3 regions of the Janthinobacterium sp. GL_088 genome follow, and region 1 is predicted to be linked to each of the others. Evidence: predicted binding sites of a transcription regulator. Region 1 holds the regulator's gene; each other region holds the start of a gene.
What was found. The regulator HrcA, encoded in region 1, represses chaperone genes, less so after heat shock. The targets are predictions, from matches to a motif close to TTAGCACTCNNNNNNNNNGAGTGCTAA.
Positions count from the first base shown of each region.

Region 2: a site for HrcA is predicted at 1,283-1,309, ahead of groES (co-chaperone GroES). Genes of this name have one in related genera too.
Region 3: a site for HrcA is predicted at 2,337-2,363, ahead of rpoH (RNA polymerase sigma factor RpoH). Genes of this name have one in related genera too.

Region 1 covers NZ_CM174453.1:6,293,026-6,297,807, reverse strand. Annotated here, with positions in the region: gene AC3IQ7_RS28230 (hypothetical protein) at 1-430, opposite strand, end outside; gene AC3IQ7_RS28225 (HAD family hydrolase) at 676-1,401, shown strand; gene hrcA (heat-inducible transcriptional repressor HrcA) at 1,504-2,520, shown strand; gene fur (ferric iron uptake transcriptional regulator) at 2,572-3,003, opposite strand; gene AC3IQ7_RS28210 (outer membrane protein assembly factor BamE) at 3,200-3,841, shown strand; gene dapB (4-hydroxy-tetrahydrodipicolinate reductase) at 3,861-4,670, shown strand; gene AC3IQ7_RS28200 (barstar family protein) at 4,679-4,782, shown strand, end outside.
Region 2 covers NZ_CM174453.1:5,517,103-5,521,884, forward strand. Annotated here, with positions in the region: gene AC3IQ7_RS24650 (DUF904 domain-containing protein) at 1-112, opposite strand, end outside; gene AC3IQ7_RS24655 (hypothetical protein) at 269-1,015, opposite strand; gene groES (co-chaperone GroES) at 1,550-1,840, shown strand; gene groL (chaperonin GroEL) at 1,891-3,549, shown strand; gene AC3IQ7_RS24670 (hypothetical protein) at 3,781-4,257, shown strand; gene AC3IQ7_RS24675 (GNAT family N-acetyltransferase) at 4,318-4,782, shown strand, end outside.
Region 3 covers NZ_CM174453.1:1,206,470-1,211,251, forward strand. Annotated here, with positions in the region: gene AC3IQ7_RS05480 (antibiotic biosynthesis monooxygenase family protein) at 1-315, shown strand, start outside; gene AC3IQ7_RS05485 (hypothetical protein) at 290-742, opposite strand; gene AC3IQ7_RS05490 (hypothetical protein) at 922-1,188, shown strand; gene rpoH (RNA polymerase sigma factor RpoH) at 1,278-2,171, opposite strand; gene ftsX (permease-like cell division protein FtsX) at 2,574-3,494, opposite strand; gene AC3IQ7_RS05505 (cell division ATP-binding protein FtsE) at 3,491-4,228, opposite strand; gene ftsY (signal recognition particle-docking protein FtsY) at 4,237-4,782, opposite strand, start outside.

The DNA.
Region 1 (4,782 bases):
CGTAGCCGGTTGCGCCAAGCAGCAGGGAGGTGTTGATGGAGCCCATCACCAGGCGCAAGCCATCCGCGGCCAGGCCCGTGACCGTGCCGCTCAGCGGATAGGTGTTGGTCTTGCAGGTCACGGATGCCATGTTCACGGAGTAGCTCGATGCCTTGCCGACACCATTGGTCAGCGTGCAAACGGCGCCCTTGGGCTGTTGCGCAATGGTGATGTCGTAGCGGTCATCGGTCTTGACCAGCTTGGTGAAAACAACGTTGGTCTGGCCCACCGTAACGGGCAAGCGTTCCCCGTCATTCAAGAGAATCAGGCCATCCTTGGCCAGGCCGCCGACTTGGACTTGCAGATACAGGTTGCCGCCGCTGCCGCCGCAGGCTGCCAGTGTGGCGGCGCAAGCCGCCGCCAGCATCGAGCGCAGGTACAAATTTTTCATACAGTCTCCAAAACGAATTAGGTTGGGTAGCGCAACGCGGACGCTGGCGCCGCATTGGAATGGCGCCTATTTTAGTCTATCTGGCAAGCTGGATGATCTTGCCTTGTATCACCCTGTAACAATTTTTCGCCGGGGAGCGCTGGCCCGGCCCCATTTCACGGGGGCGCAGCTATGCCGGCGGCGGCGATCGGTGCGACAATAGCTATACCCTGCGCACTGTGACGCAGCATCTCATTGTGAGTCCCATGTCCCTTGCTCCTGTAAAACCCGCCGTGCCGCCCAAGGCCATCCTCTTCGACCTCGACGATACCTTGTGGCCTATCGCGCCCGTGATTGCTGCCGCCGAAACCCTGCTGCACGACTGGCTGGCCACGCATGCACCCAAGGTGGCGCAGCAGTTTTCCATCGAGGTGCTGCGCCAGCATCGCCTGGCCATGCTCAATGCGCAGCCGCATTTCCATGGCAACCTGATCGAGTTGCGCCGCGCAGGCCTGCTGGCCGCCTTCGAGGCTGCCGGCGAGGATCCCGCCCTGGTCGACGGGGCTATCCTGCAATTCCTGGCCGCGCGCAACCGCGTCCAGCCGTATGACGATGTCTTGCCTGGCCTGGTCTGGATGCGCCAGCGCATGCTGGTCGGCTCAATCTCGAACGGCAATGCGGACCTTGACATTATCGGCCTGGCGCAGCATTTCAAGGTATCGATCGCCGCCAGCGACTTTGGCGTGGCCAAGCCCGACGCCAGCATCTTCCTGGCCGCTTGCGCCGCGCTGGACGTGGCGCCTCATGAAGCCGTGTATGTCGGCGACGATCTGTATTTCGACGTGACGGGAGCGCAGGGGGCGGGCATGCGTGCCGTGTGGATGAACCGCAAGGGCAGCGATGCCCATCTGGCCGCCGGCGTGCAGCCCGATGCCATCTGCGCCAACTTTGACGAGTTGCTGCGATGGCTGCAGCAGCAATTGGAAGATTGATCGCCGCGGGCCGGGCGAACGTGCATAATAGGCGCTGTTGCTGCACGTTCGGCCGCTTTCGTTGCCGCTTGCTTAACAAAATACTTGCCTAAATAAGACACCATGCAACTCGATACACGTGCCCAAACACTGCTGAAAGCCCTGGTCGAGCGATATATCGCCGACGGCCTGCCGGTCGGTTCGCGCGCCTTGTCGAAAATTTCCGGCCTCGACCTGTCGCCGGCCACGATCCGCAATATCATGGCCGACCTGGAAGAGCTCGGTTATGTGTCCAGTCCGCACACCTCGGCCGGACGCATCCCCACGCCGCGGGGCTACCGCATCTTTGTCGACACCTTGCTGACGGTCCGGCACCTGGACGAGCATGTGGTGGAATCGCGCATGCGCCTGCAGACGCCGCAACCGCAAAAAACCATCGCCAACGCGGCGCAGATGCTGTCGTCGCTGTCGCAGTTTGCCGGCGTCGTGCTCAGTCCGCGCCGCGAATCCGTATTCCAGCAAATCGAATTCCTGCGCCTGTCCGAAAAGCGCATCCTGCTCGTCATCGTCGCCCCGGGCGGCGACGTGCAGAACCGTTTATTGCTGACGGAAGCCGACTATACGCCGGCGCAACTTGTGCAATCGGCCAATTACATCAACCAGAATTATGGCGGCCTGTCCTTCGATGCCGTGCGCGTGCGCCTGCAGGGCGAATTGCGCCAGTTGCGCGACGACATGGGCAGCCTGATGCAGGCGGCCGTGGAGGCGGGCAGTGAAGCGATGGCCGACCATAGCGACGACATGGTGATTTCCGGCGAGCGTAACTTGCTCAGCGTGAGCGATCTGTCATCGAATATGCATTCGCTGCGTCAGATGTTCGACATGTTCGAGCAAAAGACGGGCTTGATGCAGCTGCTTGACGTATCGAGCAAGGCGACGGGTGTGCAGATTTTTATCGGCGGCGAATCGAACCTGGTGCCGATGGATGAGATGAGCGTGGTGACGGCGCCGTATGAAGTCAACGGCAAGATCGTGGGAACGTTGGGAGTGATCGGACCGACGCGCATGGCTTACGAGCGCGTCATCCCGATCGTCGATATTACGGCCAAATTACTGTCCAGTGCGCTCAGCCATCACTGATCGTTAGCCGTACAGCGCCGGCCGCCCCCTTGCGGGAACGGCCGGCAGACGTCAGGCTGTTTTGTGCGGGCAGGCTACCTTGATGCAGTTGCCGTAGATGGCCAAAGCGTGTTCGGCGATCTTGAAGCCGCGCTCTTCGGCCACTTTTTGCTGGCGGATTTCGATGTCTTCGTCGAAGAATTCTTCGACCCGGCCACAGTCGAGGCACACCAGGTGGTCGTGGTGGGAGCCTTCGTTGAGCTCGAAAATTGCCTTGCCGGTTTCAAAATGGTTGCGATTGAGCAAGCCGGCCTGTTCGAATTGCGTCAGGACGCGGTAGACAGTTGCTAAACCGACATCCATATTGTCGGCCAGCAGAATCTTGTAGACGTCTTCCGCGGTCAGGTGGCGTACCGGGCTACTCTGGAAGATATCGAGTATCTTCAGCCGTGGCAGGGTGGCTTTCAGGCCGCTTGCCTTGAGATCACTAGGATTGTTACTCATGTTTGTTGCTCGTATGTGGGTCAGGTGCTTTATCATATAGCGTTTTAGCGGGGAGTGCCAAAATATGCATTTTTTTGGCAGGCCGGCCACTCCTGGCGTTTTGTTCATCAAATTGAGGTCATTTATGCGCGTAACACCGGCTGTATTGCCATCTCTCTGGCACCGTATTTCATTTCGAGCACCAGTCGTGGCAGGCATGGTCTGTGTCGCGTTGACGCTGTCTGGCTGTGCCAGCCGCGGCATCCTGGGTGAAAAGCCGGCCATCACGTTGAAAGAAGGCAAGGAAGTCGTGCCCGAGCAGGGCGCGCAGACGACGACCGTCACGCCGCTGCAAAAATTCATGTGGTTTTTCTCGCCGTATCGTCCTGACATTCAGCAAGGCAACTTTGTCTCCGAAGAGATGCTGGCCCAGTTGAAAGTGGGCATGACGCGCGACCAGGTGCGTTTCGTCCTCGGCACCTCGTTGCTGACCGACATCTTCCATGCCGACCGCTGGGATTATCCATTCCGCCTGGCCCGGGGCAGTGGCGAAACCACCACCAGCCGCGTGGTTGTGTATTTCGGCAAGGATGGCAAGGTTGAACGTTTCGAAGGCGGCAACTTGCCGACGGAGAAAGAATACATCGACCGCATCGCCGGCCCGTCGCCATTCGCCAAGGTCGCCAAGGCCGACGTGCCTGCCGCCGCCGTGCCATCGCCCGTGGCGCCAAGCGCCGTGCCGGTACCAGCCGATGCCGCTCCTGCCATTCCTGTGAGCAAGCCTGACGTTGCGCCAGCACCTGCAACGGTGCCTGCCGCTGAGCCTGCACCTGCACCTGCTGCCGAACCCACCAAATAAGTTGTTGTAAGAGAATAAAATGACTGAACTGAAAATTGCCATCGCTGGCGCCAGCGGCCGCATGGGCCATATCCTGATCGAAGCGGTCAGCAATGCACCCGACGCCGTGCTGGCCGGCGCGCTCGACCGCGCTGGTTCGCCTTCCGTCGGCCAGGATGCCGCCGCCTTTCTCGGCAAGCCTGCCGGCGTGCTGATCGAATCCGACTTGGCCAGCGGCCTGGCTGGCGCCGATTACCTGATCGACTTCACGCGTCCAGAAGGCACTTTGCAGCACCTCGCGTATTGCGCCGAGCACGGCATCAAGATGATCATCGGCACCACCGGTTTCGATGACGCGGGCAAGGCTGCGATTGCCGCCGCCGCCGAAAAGACGGCCATCATGTTCGCACCGAACATGAGCGTGGGCGTGAATGTCACCATGAAGCTGCTGGAACTGGCCGCGAAAAGCCTGTCCGAAGGCTACGATATCGAGATCATCGAAGCCCATCACCGCCACAAGGTCGATGCGCCATCGGGCACGGCCCTGCAAATGGGTGAAGTGGTGGCCGGCGCCCTGGGCCGCGACTTGAAGGAATGCGCCGTGTACGGCCGCGAAGGCGTGACGGGCGAACGCGACCCGTCGACCATCGGCTTTGCCACCATCCGCGGTGGCGATATCGTCGGCGACCATACGGTGTTGTTTGCCGGTATCGGCGAGCGTATCGAGATCAGCCACAAGTCGAGCAGCCGCATCACCTACGCCCACGGCGCCCTGCGCGCCGCGCGTTTCCTGGCCGACAAGCCTACCGGCCTGTTCGACATGCAGGATGTGCTGTCGCTGAAGAACTGAGGAAGATCATGGCCACTGCCATCCTGAATGGAAAAGATATCACCGACGCAGCGAGCTTCCACGCGCAATGCGTGCAAGCCTTCGGTTTCCCCGAGTTCTACGGCAACAGCAT
Region 2 (4,782 bases), 780 kb from region 1:
CGGCCAGCGCGGCATTGTCCTTGCGCAGTTGCGCGTTTTCACGGCGCAGCGCATGGGTCATTTCGGCCAGCAGGCCTATTTTGTCGGATAATTCGTTGAATTCGGAAATCATCCCGCCACTATAGGGCGGACGCTCCATGGGCGTCAATCGAATCACGCCGCTGTCACACATATTTACATCAATGCAGGGCAGTTGGCGGACAATACACGCTTTTTCCGGCGCTTTTCGCCAAGTGCACGCATCCGCCAGCGCCGCGATGGCAACGTTTTACTCGTCGACGTAATCGGGTTCGATATCGAGGCCGCCATAGCGGTTTTCGCAAGAGCGGCGCGTCAGCGTCTGTTCTCCGCCCTTGCCGTCAAGCACCATCGTCAAGTCGCGGCAAGTACGGCTGTAGCTGCCAGGTTTGGCGTCCGTCCGCGAGGGCGTCAGTCGCACTGCCAGCGGCACCGCATTGCCCAGTCCCTTGTTGCTCCACTGGCGGCTCTTGCCATCCTCTTCATCTTTCAAGGTGCGCACGGCGGCCTTCAGCAACGATGCTTGTTCTTTTGCATTCAGCTTGGCGATGGTGACGTCGGACAGGAACGGCGGATACACGACGGGCGCCGGGTCCTTGCCCTGCACATCCCATTTCCCGCTGTTCTGCGAACAGGTGCGGCGGCTCAGGTCCTGCGACTTGCCGCCCGCCGTGACGACGAATTTCAGGTCGCGGCAGACATGCGCCTTCAGGCTGTGCTCCGTCATGCCCGAGTTGCTAAAGTTATACGTGACTTTCACCAGCACACCGCTGTCGCCGCCGTTGTCCCACACATGGGCTTCCTGGTCGTCGTCGTCCTTGTTCAAGTCGTTGAACAAATCGCCCAGCAGCATCTCCTTTTCCTGCGGCGTCAGGGTCGCCACGGTGATTTCGTCGGCGATGGTGGGCGTTTGCGCAGCGGCATTACCCAGACAGGCGAGGCCGATGACGGTGGCGCCCAGCAGGCGCAGGGCGGGACGGGAAGTCGGGAATGGCATGGTGTGCTTTCTGATGCAAGTGGTGATCTGAGGCGATATTGATATGCAATTGCAATCATCTTATCAAATTTCATAGTCAAACTCTGTTTCCTGTGCGTACAGGAACGCCCCCTCTCCGGACGGCATGCTAGAGTCGCGCCTGTTGCTGACGCCCGGGAACGAGGCTTGCGCCAGCGCAAACCCTGCGTAAATGCAGGCTGCGCAGAACGTCTATGCTTATCTTCCCGGAGAATAAGCCCTTGAATAAGCCCCCTACCGTCCCTATAATTAGCACTCGTTAGTAGAGAGTGCTAACAAACTCTTTCGTAGCAATCCTCAGGACTGATGGTGCTTGCCAGACCACTGCAGGGAACGCTACGCGGCGGGCGACGCCGCGATGCACCACTGCCGGATACAGGCAAGGACAGGATGACATGGGGTTTGCTTGACCGTTGCGGGCTGCTTTCAACGGCGGTCACTGAAAGCAGGCCTGGCGCTGTGCCAGGAATGTATTCATTTAGCAACACCTATCCATTGAACTTTAAGGAGTTTTGTATGAATCTGCGCCCATTGAACGATCGCGTCATCGTCAAACGCCTCGACCAGGAAACCAAGACTGCGTCCGGCCTCATCATTCCTGATGCAGCTGCTGAAAAACCGGATCAAGGCGAAGTCCTTGCCGTAGGCAATGGCAAGATTCTCGACGACGGCAAAGTCCGTCCTCTGGATGTCAAAGTGGGCGACCGCGTCCTGTTCGGCAAGTACGCCGGCCAAACCGTCAAAGTTGACGGCGATGAGCTGCTGGTCATGCGCGAAGAAGACATCATGGCGATCGTCGTCAAGTAATTGTTTCCACGTTGTAGACAGATACATCCCGAAACTCAGGAGAATTGAACATGGCAGCTAAAGAAGTAGTATTCGGCGACGCAGCGCGCGCCAAGATGGTCGAAGGCGTCAACATCCTCGCCAACGCAGTCAAAGTAACGCTGGGCCCGAAAGGCCGCAACGTGGTCCTGGAGCGCTCGTTCGGCGCCCCTACCGTCACCAAGGATGGTGTATCGGTAGCGAAAGAAGTTGAACTCAAAGACAAGCTCATGAACATGGGCGCGCAAATGGTCAAGGAAGTTGCTTCCCGCACCAGCGACAACGCCGGCGACGGCACCACCACCGCGACCGTGCTGGCACAAGCCATCGTGCGCGAAGGCATGAAGTTCGTTGCCGCCGGCATGAACCCGATGGACCTGAAGCGCGGTATCGACAAAGCTGTTGCAGCGACCGTCGAAGAACTGGCGAAAATCGCCCGTCCTTGCACCACGACCAAGGAAATCGCCCAAGTTGGCGCGATCTCGGCGAACTCGGACTACTCGATCGGCGAGCGTATCGCTGAAGCGATGGAAAAAGTCGGCAAAGAAGGCGTGATCACCGTTGAAGACGGCAAGTCGCTGAACGACGAGCTGGACATCGTTGAAGGCATGCAGTTCGACCGCGGCTACCTGTCGCCATACTTCATCAACAACCCAGAGAAACAAGTTGCCGTACTGGACAGCCCATTCGTCCTGCTGTGCGACAAGAAAATCTCGAACATCCGTGACCTGCTGCCGGTACTGGAACAAGTCGCAAAAGCTGGCCGTCCACTGCTGATCATCGCAGAAGACATCGAAGGCGAAGCACTGGCAACCCTGGTTGTGAACAACATCCGCGGCATCCTGAAAACTTGCGCAGTGAAAGCCCCTGGCTTCGGCGACCGCCGCAAAGCCATGCTGGAAGACATCGCTGTCCTGACCGGCGGCCAAGTGATCGCTGAAGAAGTCGGCCTGACCCTGGAAAAAGTGACCCTGGCCGAACTGGGCCAAGCGAAACGCATCGAAGTGGGCAAGGAAAACACCATCGTTATCGATGGCGCCGGCGAAGCTGCCTCGATCGAAGCACGCGTAAAACAAGTGCGTGTACAGATCGAAGAAGCGACCTCGGACTACGACCGTGAAAAACTGCAAGAGCGCGTAGCCAAACTGGCTGGCGGCGTTGCCGTGATCAAGGTTGGCGCAGCCACCGAAGTCGAAATGAAAGAGAAAAAAGCCCGCGTTGAAGATGCACTGCACGCGACCCGCGCTGCCGTGGAAGAAGGCATCGTGCCAGGCGGCGGCGTAGCCCTGCTGCGCGCACGCGCCAACATCACGGTCAAGGGCGACAATCCTGATCAAGACGCTGGTATCAAGATCGTCCTGCGCGCAATGGAAGAACCACTGCGCATGATCGTGCAAAACGCTGGCGAAGAAGCTTCGGTCGTCGTGGCAGCCGTACTGGCTGGCACGGGCAACTACGGCTACAACGCTGCCAACGGCACGTATGGCGACATGGTTGAAATGGGCGTCCTGGACCCAGCCAAAGTGACCCGTTCGGCGCTGCAAAACGCCGCTTCGATCGCTTCGCTGATGCTGACGACCGACTGCATGGTCTGCGAAATCGCTGACGACAAAGCAGGCGGCGGCATGGGCGGCGGCATGGGTGGTATGGGTGGTATGGGCGGCATGGGCGGCATGGACGGCATGATGTAATGTCCGGCATCCCCGCGCGCAGGCGACGGCGCGCAGGGATGCATACGCCGGGGAGAAACAGCAGACCAAAAGCTGCTTGTTCTTCCCCGCCAGCCCCGAAAAGCTATCTTCTACGGAAGGTAGCTTTTTTTTCGCCTGTTGGCCTGTTGATTTGGCAAGCCCCGCGATTGCCGGCCTGTGCATTTTGCTTTAGCATGGCCGCCATCATCCCTCTTTCTCACACCCACCATCATGCCGCCACGCGCCTCCTCTTCCAAAACCACCATCATCGCCGGCATCCTGGCCGGCTTGCTGGCCGCCGGGCTAGTCGCTTTCTACCTGCACCAGCAGTCCGCGCCGCACGAGGGCAATGCCCCGGCCGCGAGCAGCAACACGGCGGCGCCAGAGCAGAACGCGCGCGCCGTCGATGCCTTGCTGGCTTTGCCGGAAATCAAGGCCTGGTCGGCGCATATCGAAAAGGCTTCGGGCGGCCGCGCGCACGGCGCCGTGATGGAAACGTCGCCCGAGACGCGCCTCGTCGATGGCGTCGCCAGCTACCAGCTGAGCTTTTTCGAAAGCACGCCCGATGCGGCGCACCGCTGGGAAAGCTTTGTCGTGACGCCCGACGGCAAGCGCATCCTCGTCGACGACATCGTCAGCGGCGACCTGATCAGCCTGGAACAATGGCGCAAGGACAACGCGCCCATGCAACGCGTCGCCACGCAGTAACTACGTCGGCGTTGTAGCGCAAGCTTTACTTTCTGGCATCAACGCCCGATACTCGCCCACATGCCCGCCATCACTATCCGCCCCCTCACGCCAGACGACGCCAGCGCCTACCGCGCGCTGCGCCTGGCAGGCATCGCCGAACTGCCCACCGCCTTCTGCACCACGCATGCGGCGGAAAGCGGCTTGCCGCTGGCACAGATAGCCGAGCGCTTGCACGCCACTTCCCACCAAATAATATTTGGCGCTTTCAATGAAGAACAATTGATCGCCATGGCCGGCCTGCGCCGCGAGCCGATTGCCGTCGTGCATGACAAGGCCAGTCTGTGGAGCGTGTACGTGGCGCCGCAGGCGCGCGGGTGTGGCGCGGGACGGCAACTGGTGCAGGCGGCCATTGCACACGCCTGCAGCGTGCCCGAACTGGCCCGCGTGCGCCTGGCCGTGGCGCAGGACAACCACGCCGCATTGACCCTGTACCTGGACTGCGGCTTTACCCTGGAGGACTGTCCCGCAGCGGATGGCATGCTG
Region 3 (4,782 bases), 1.4 Mb from region 1:
CTTGACCTGGCGGCCGCGCTGCGGCCCTTGCTCGACGAAGTGGACGGTTTCATTTCCATCGAGCGCTTCAGCAGCCTGAGCGAGCCAGGCAAATTGCTGTCGCTATCCTTCTTTCGCGACGAGGCGGCGCTGGCGCAGTGGCGGCAACTGGAAGCGCACCGCGTGGCCCAATCGGCCGGCCGGCACGGCGTGTTTGACGATTACCGGCTGCGCATCGCCGCCGTCGTGCGCGATTACGGCATGCTGGAGCGGCAACAGGCGCCGGCCGACAGCCGCCAGCGCCACGGCGTTAGCGGGGCAGCGCGCCCTGCGTGATTTTCACTTTGACCCGGTAAGTGGGCTCGGCCGCATTCAGGGCCGGCGGCGTGGCCGGGTCGACGTCGAGCAAAGTAAACGTCAGGTGGTTGACGGTGACGGAACTGGCGGCACCGGGCATGGAATCGGACAATACGATGTCGGCGGCGCCCGCACTGTTGAGCAAACTGAAACTGTAGCTGACGTAGCCTTTCCACACGCACACGGCGCCCTTGCGGCAGCGGCTGTCGTTGACGCGCTCCAGTTTCAGAGTGTCGGTGGCCGTGATGGCCACCTGTTCGCCTGGCGACAGCACGTGGGTGACGCTGCGCGGCGTGTTTTCCGCGTCGCCGGCGCTGCCGGCCGCGCCGCAGCCAGCCAGCATGGCCAGGCAAGCGATGAGCAGGGGCAGCAGCACGGTACGGTAAGAGCGGTTCAGAGTAGACATGGTTTTCCTTTCAGGTGGAGCGTCCCCGGCGTGCTTGTTCACGCGGAGGATAAAAATGATAGTAACAAAATGATATTTTTCCGGCGCACTATTGGCGTGCTGCCGATGAATTGATGCGCCGGCCACGCGGCGCGCCGATTACTGCGTAGAATGGCTGTTTTGAAAATCAGGAAACAACCATGAAAAAAACTGCCCTGGCGAAAAGCGATGCCAAGAAACTGATGGGAAAGATGAATGTTCCCGGCGCCGGTGCATTCGGTAAGGAAGCGGTGGTCGTCGACCGCCGCGAGCAGCGCAAGCGCGATCAGGCCCTGGGCCTGGTGCCATTCGCCGTCAAATTGAACAGCGATCTGGTCTTGCAATTGCAGACCCTGGCCAAGGAACGCGACGCGGATCTGAATGAATTGGTCGCCGAGCTGATCACCAAGGGCTTGGCTGCAGCGTAAGGGCTGACAATGTTTATCTGTTGATAAATATCATTTATAAAACTAAAAGGCGCCTTGCGGCGCCTTTTGCATTGCGGCATTGCTTTCGATTACACCCAGGCGGCCAGCGCGCCCTTCATTTTTTTCAGCGCCGCCACTTCGATCTGGCGGATGCGCTCGGCCGATACGCCGAACTCTTCTGCCAGCGCGTGCAGGGTGGCGCCGGAACCGTCGTCGTTGGCCAGCCAGCGCGCTTCGATGATGCGGCGCGAACGGGCGTCGAGCTTGCTCAAAGCCGTTTCCAGGCCTTCCGATTGCAAACGCGTCACTTGTTCCGCTTCCAGCACCTTGGTCGGTTCGCTTTGCTCCGACGACAGGTAGGCAATCGGCGAAAACTTGTCATCTTCATCGTCAGTCGGCGATTCCAGCGCAATGTCGCGGCCGCTCAAACGCGTTTCCATCTCGATCACTTCTTCGCGTTTCACGTCGAGCAGCTTGGCCAGCGCATCGATCTGCTTTGGCGTCATCGCATCGAGGCCCGTCTTGTGGCTGCGCAGATTGAAGAACAGCTTGCGCTGTGCTTTCGTCGTCGCGACCTTGACCAGGCGCCAGTTTTTCAGGATGTACTCATGCATCTCGGCTTTCACCCAGTGCATGGCGTACGACACCAGGCGCACGCCCTGGTCCGGATCGAAACGTTTCACGGCTTTCATCAAGCCGATATTGCCTTCCTGAATCAGGTCGGCGTGCGGCAAGCCATAGCCCAGATAGCCGCGGGCAATCGAGACCACCAGGCGCAGGTGCGACAGCACCAGTTCTTGCGCGGCGGCCAGGTCATTTTTTTCGCGCAGGCGTGTCGCCAGCGAAATTTCTTCGTCGTGGGTCAACATGGGCAGGCGGTTCACGGCCGAAATATAGGCGTCGATATTACCCAGATTGCCAGTGAACCCGAGGCCCAGCGCATTACTTTTGGTCGGAACCAATGCGGACGTTGCGGACATCATAGTCATGTTTTCTCCCTCGTAGTCTTGCTTTGTTCCAGTTGGCCACGTCACGCGACGTGGTCCGTTTGTCTGTTCGGTTTTGCGTATTCGGTCTTGCACTTTGCAGATCGCGACACCATCTTCATCTGGCGTCCTTGGCGGTTCTGCTGTTGGTATGTGCCTATATTAGCACTCTCTGCTTGAGAGTGCCAATCAGCACATTTAATCGTCCTGATAGCCTAAATACTATGGCGAATGAATGCTTGATATCTATGTCTGTACATCGCGCGATAGCGCTTCACGACAACAGGGCTAGTCTACGGCCTCTGGCTGAAGCGAGCCTTAAGAATACTTGCTTAATATCAAGATGACAGCAATACGGGGGCGCATGGCGGCGCCGGAGCGCCGCCATGGAAAGGAAGGTCAGTTCAGGCGCGCCAGGTGGCGCTGCACGCAGAGGAAGGCGCCGATCAGGCCCAGGCCGGCGCTGACGGCCAGCAAGCCGGCCATCGGCAGCGGCGCCAGCGGCACCAGCTGGAATTCGGATGCGTACAGGCGGGCAAACTCGGCAATCGCCGTATTCAGCGGTTGCATGGCCAGCGCCACGGCGCCCAGGGCCAGCGCGCCGGCGCACAGGCCCAGCAGGGCGCCCGTGTAATAGAAGGGGCGGTGGATGAAGGTGTCCGTGGCGCCGATCAATTTCGAGATGCTGATTTCATCGCGTTGCTGCATCACTTGCAGGCGGATGGTATTGAAGACAACAGCGATCACGGCCACGCCCAGGGTAATGGCCAGCAACAGCAGCACCAGGCGCAGCACGCCCAGCAGGGCCGCCAGGCGCTTGACCCAGGCCGAATCGACTTGCGCCGATTCCACGCCTGGCAAGTGGCGCAACTGTTCCGCCACGGCATCGACATCCTGCGCTTCGCTGGCGCTGCTGAAGGCGTCAAGTTTCAGCACATAGCTGTCGGGCAAGGGATTGTCGCCCAGGGTGCTCAGTACATCTGCCAGGCCATTTTTATTTTTCAGGGTGTCGAGCGCCTGTTCGCGCGCGATGAAGACGATCTTCGCCTTTTGCTCGCCGACGATCTTGCGCATGGAACTGGCCAGGGCCACGGCTTGCTCGCGCGGCGTGTCGATCTTCAGGAAGACGCTGATTTCCGGGTCGACGGACATCTGTTCCGACATGGGGCGGACATTGTCGAGCATGGTCAAGCCGGCGAATGGCAGTGACAGGGCGATGGCGACGACGACGACGTTCAAGAGAAAGCCGCCCGGCGACTTGCGCAAGTGAATCAGCGCCGAACCGAGGGCGAAGCGGTGTTGACGGAACCAGCCTCTCATGCCTGTTCTCCTTCGCCGTCATCCAGGCCGGGCGCGAAATCGGGATCGGGCGGGGCGAAGACGGGCGCCTGCGTGGCCTTGTCGATGGCCACCAGCTGGCCGTTTTTCAGGTGGATCACGCGGGCGGCCGCGTCGAGCATCTGTTCGTCATGGCTGGAAATGAGGCAGGTCACGCCCACGGAGTGGAATGCTTTCAGGGCGTCGAGCACCTTGTTGGCGCTGGCGCGGTCCAGGTTGGCCGTCGGTTCGTCGGCCAGGATGATTTGCGGCCGGTTGACGATGGCGCGCGCGATCGACACGCGCTGCTGCTCGCCGCCCGACAGCGACAGGGGGCGCGCCATGGCGCGGTCCAGCAGTCCCACCTTGTCGAGCGCGGCGCGCGCGCGCTGTTCCGCGGCCGCCTTGTGGGCGCCGACGACGAGCAGCGGCAGCATGACGTTGGCCAGGATGGAGCGGTCGTTGAGCAGCTTTTGCTGCTGGAAGATCAGGCCCATGTTGCGGCGCAGGAAGGGCACGCCGGCCGGCTTGATCTTCGCCATGTCCTGGCCATTGACGATCAGCTTGCCCGATGTGGGGCGTTCCATGGCGGCGATCATTTTCAGCAAGGTGGATTTGCCGGCGCCGGACGGGCCGGCCAGAAACACCAGCTCGCCCTTGGCAATACTGAGCGAAATGTCGCTGAGCGCCACGGCATCGGGGGAGTATTGCTTGGAGACGTGCTGAAATTCAATCATGTATAGGCTTATCCGAGCAGCGCTTCGACAAATTCGGCAGCCACGAAAGGCTGCAAGTCTTCAATTTTCTCACCGATGCCGATGAAATACACGGGCACAGGGCGTACGCGGGCAATCGCCGCCAGCACGCCGCCCTTGGCGGTGCCGTCCAGCTTGGTGATCACCAGGCCGCTCAATTGCAGGGCATCATCAAACGCTTTCACTTGCGTGAGGGCATTCTGGCCCGTGTTGCCGTCGATGACGAGCAGGGTTTCATGCGGCGCGCCCTCCATGCCCTTGCCGATCACGCGCTTGATTTTCTTCAATTCTTCCATCAGGTGCAACTGCGTCGGCAAGCGGCCCGCCGTGTCGACCATCACCACGTCGATGCCGCGCGCTTTCGCCGATTGCACGGAGTCGTAGGCCACGGCGGCCGGGTCGCCCGATTCCTGCGAAATCACGGTGACGTTGTTGCGCTCGCCCCAGACCATCAGCTGCTCGCGCGCGGCGGCGCGGAAGGTGTCGCCCGCAGCCAGCAGCACGGACTGGTTGTTCGACTGCATGTGCTTGGCCAG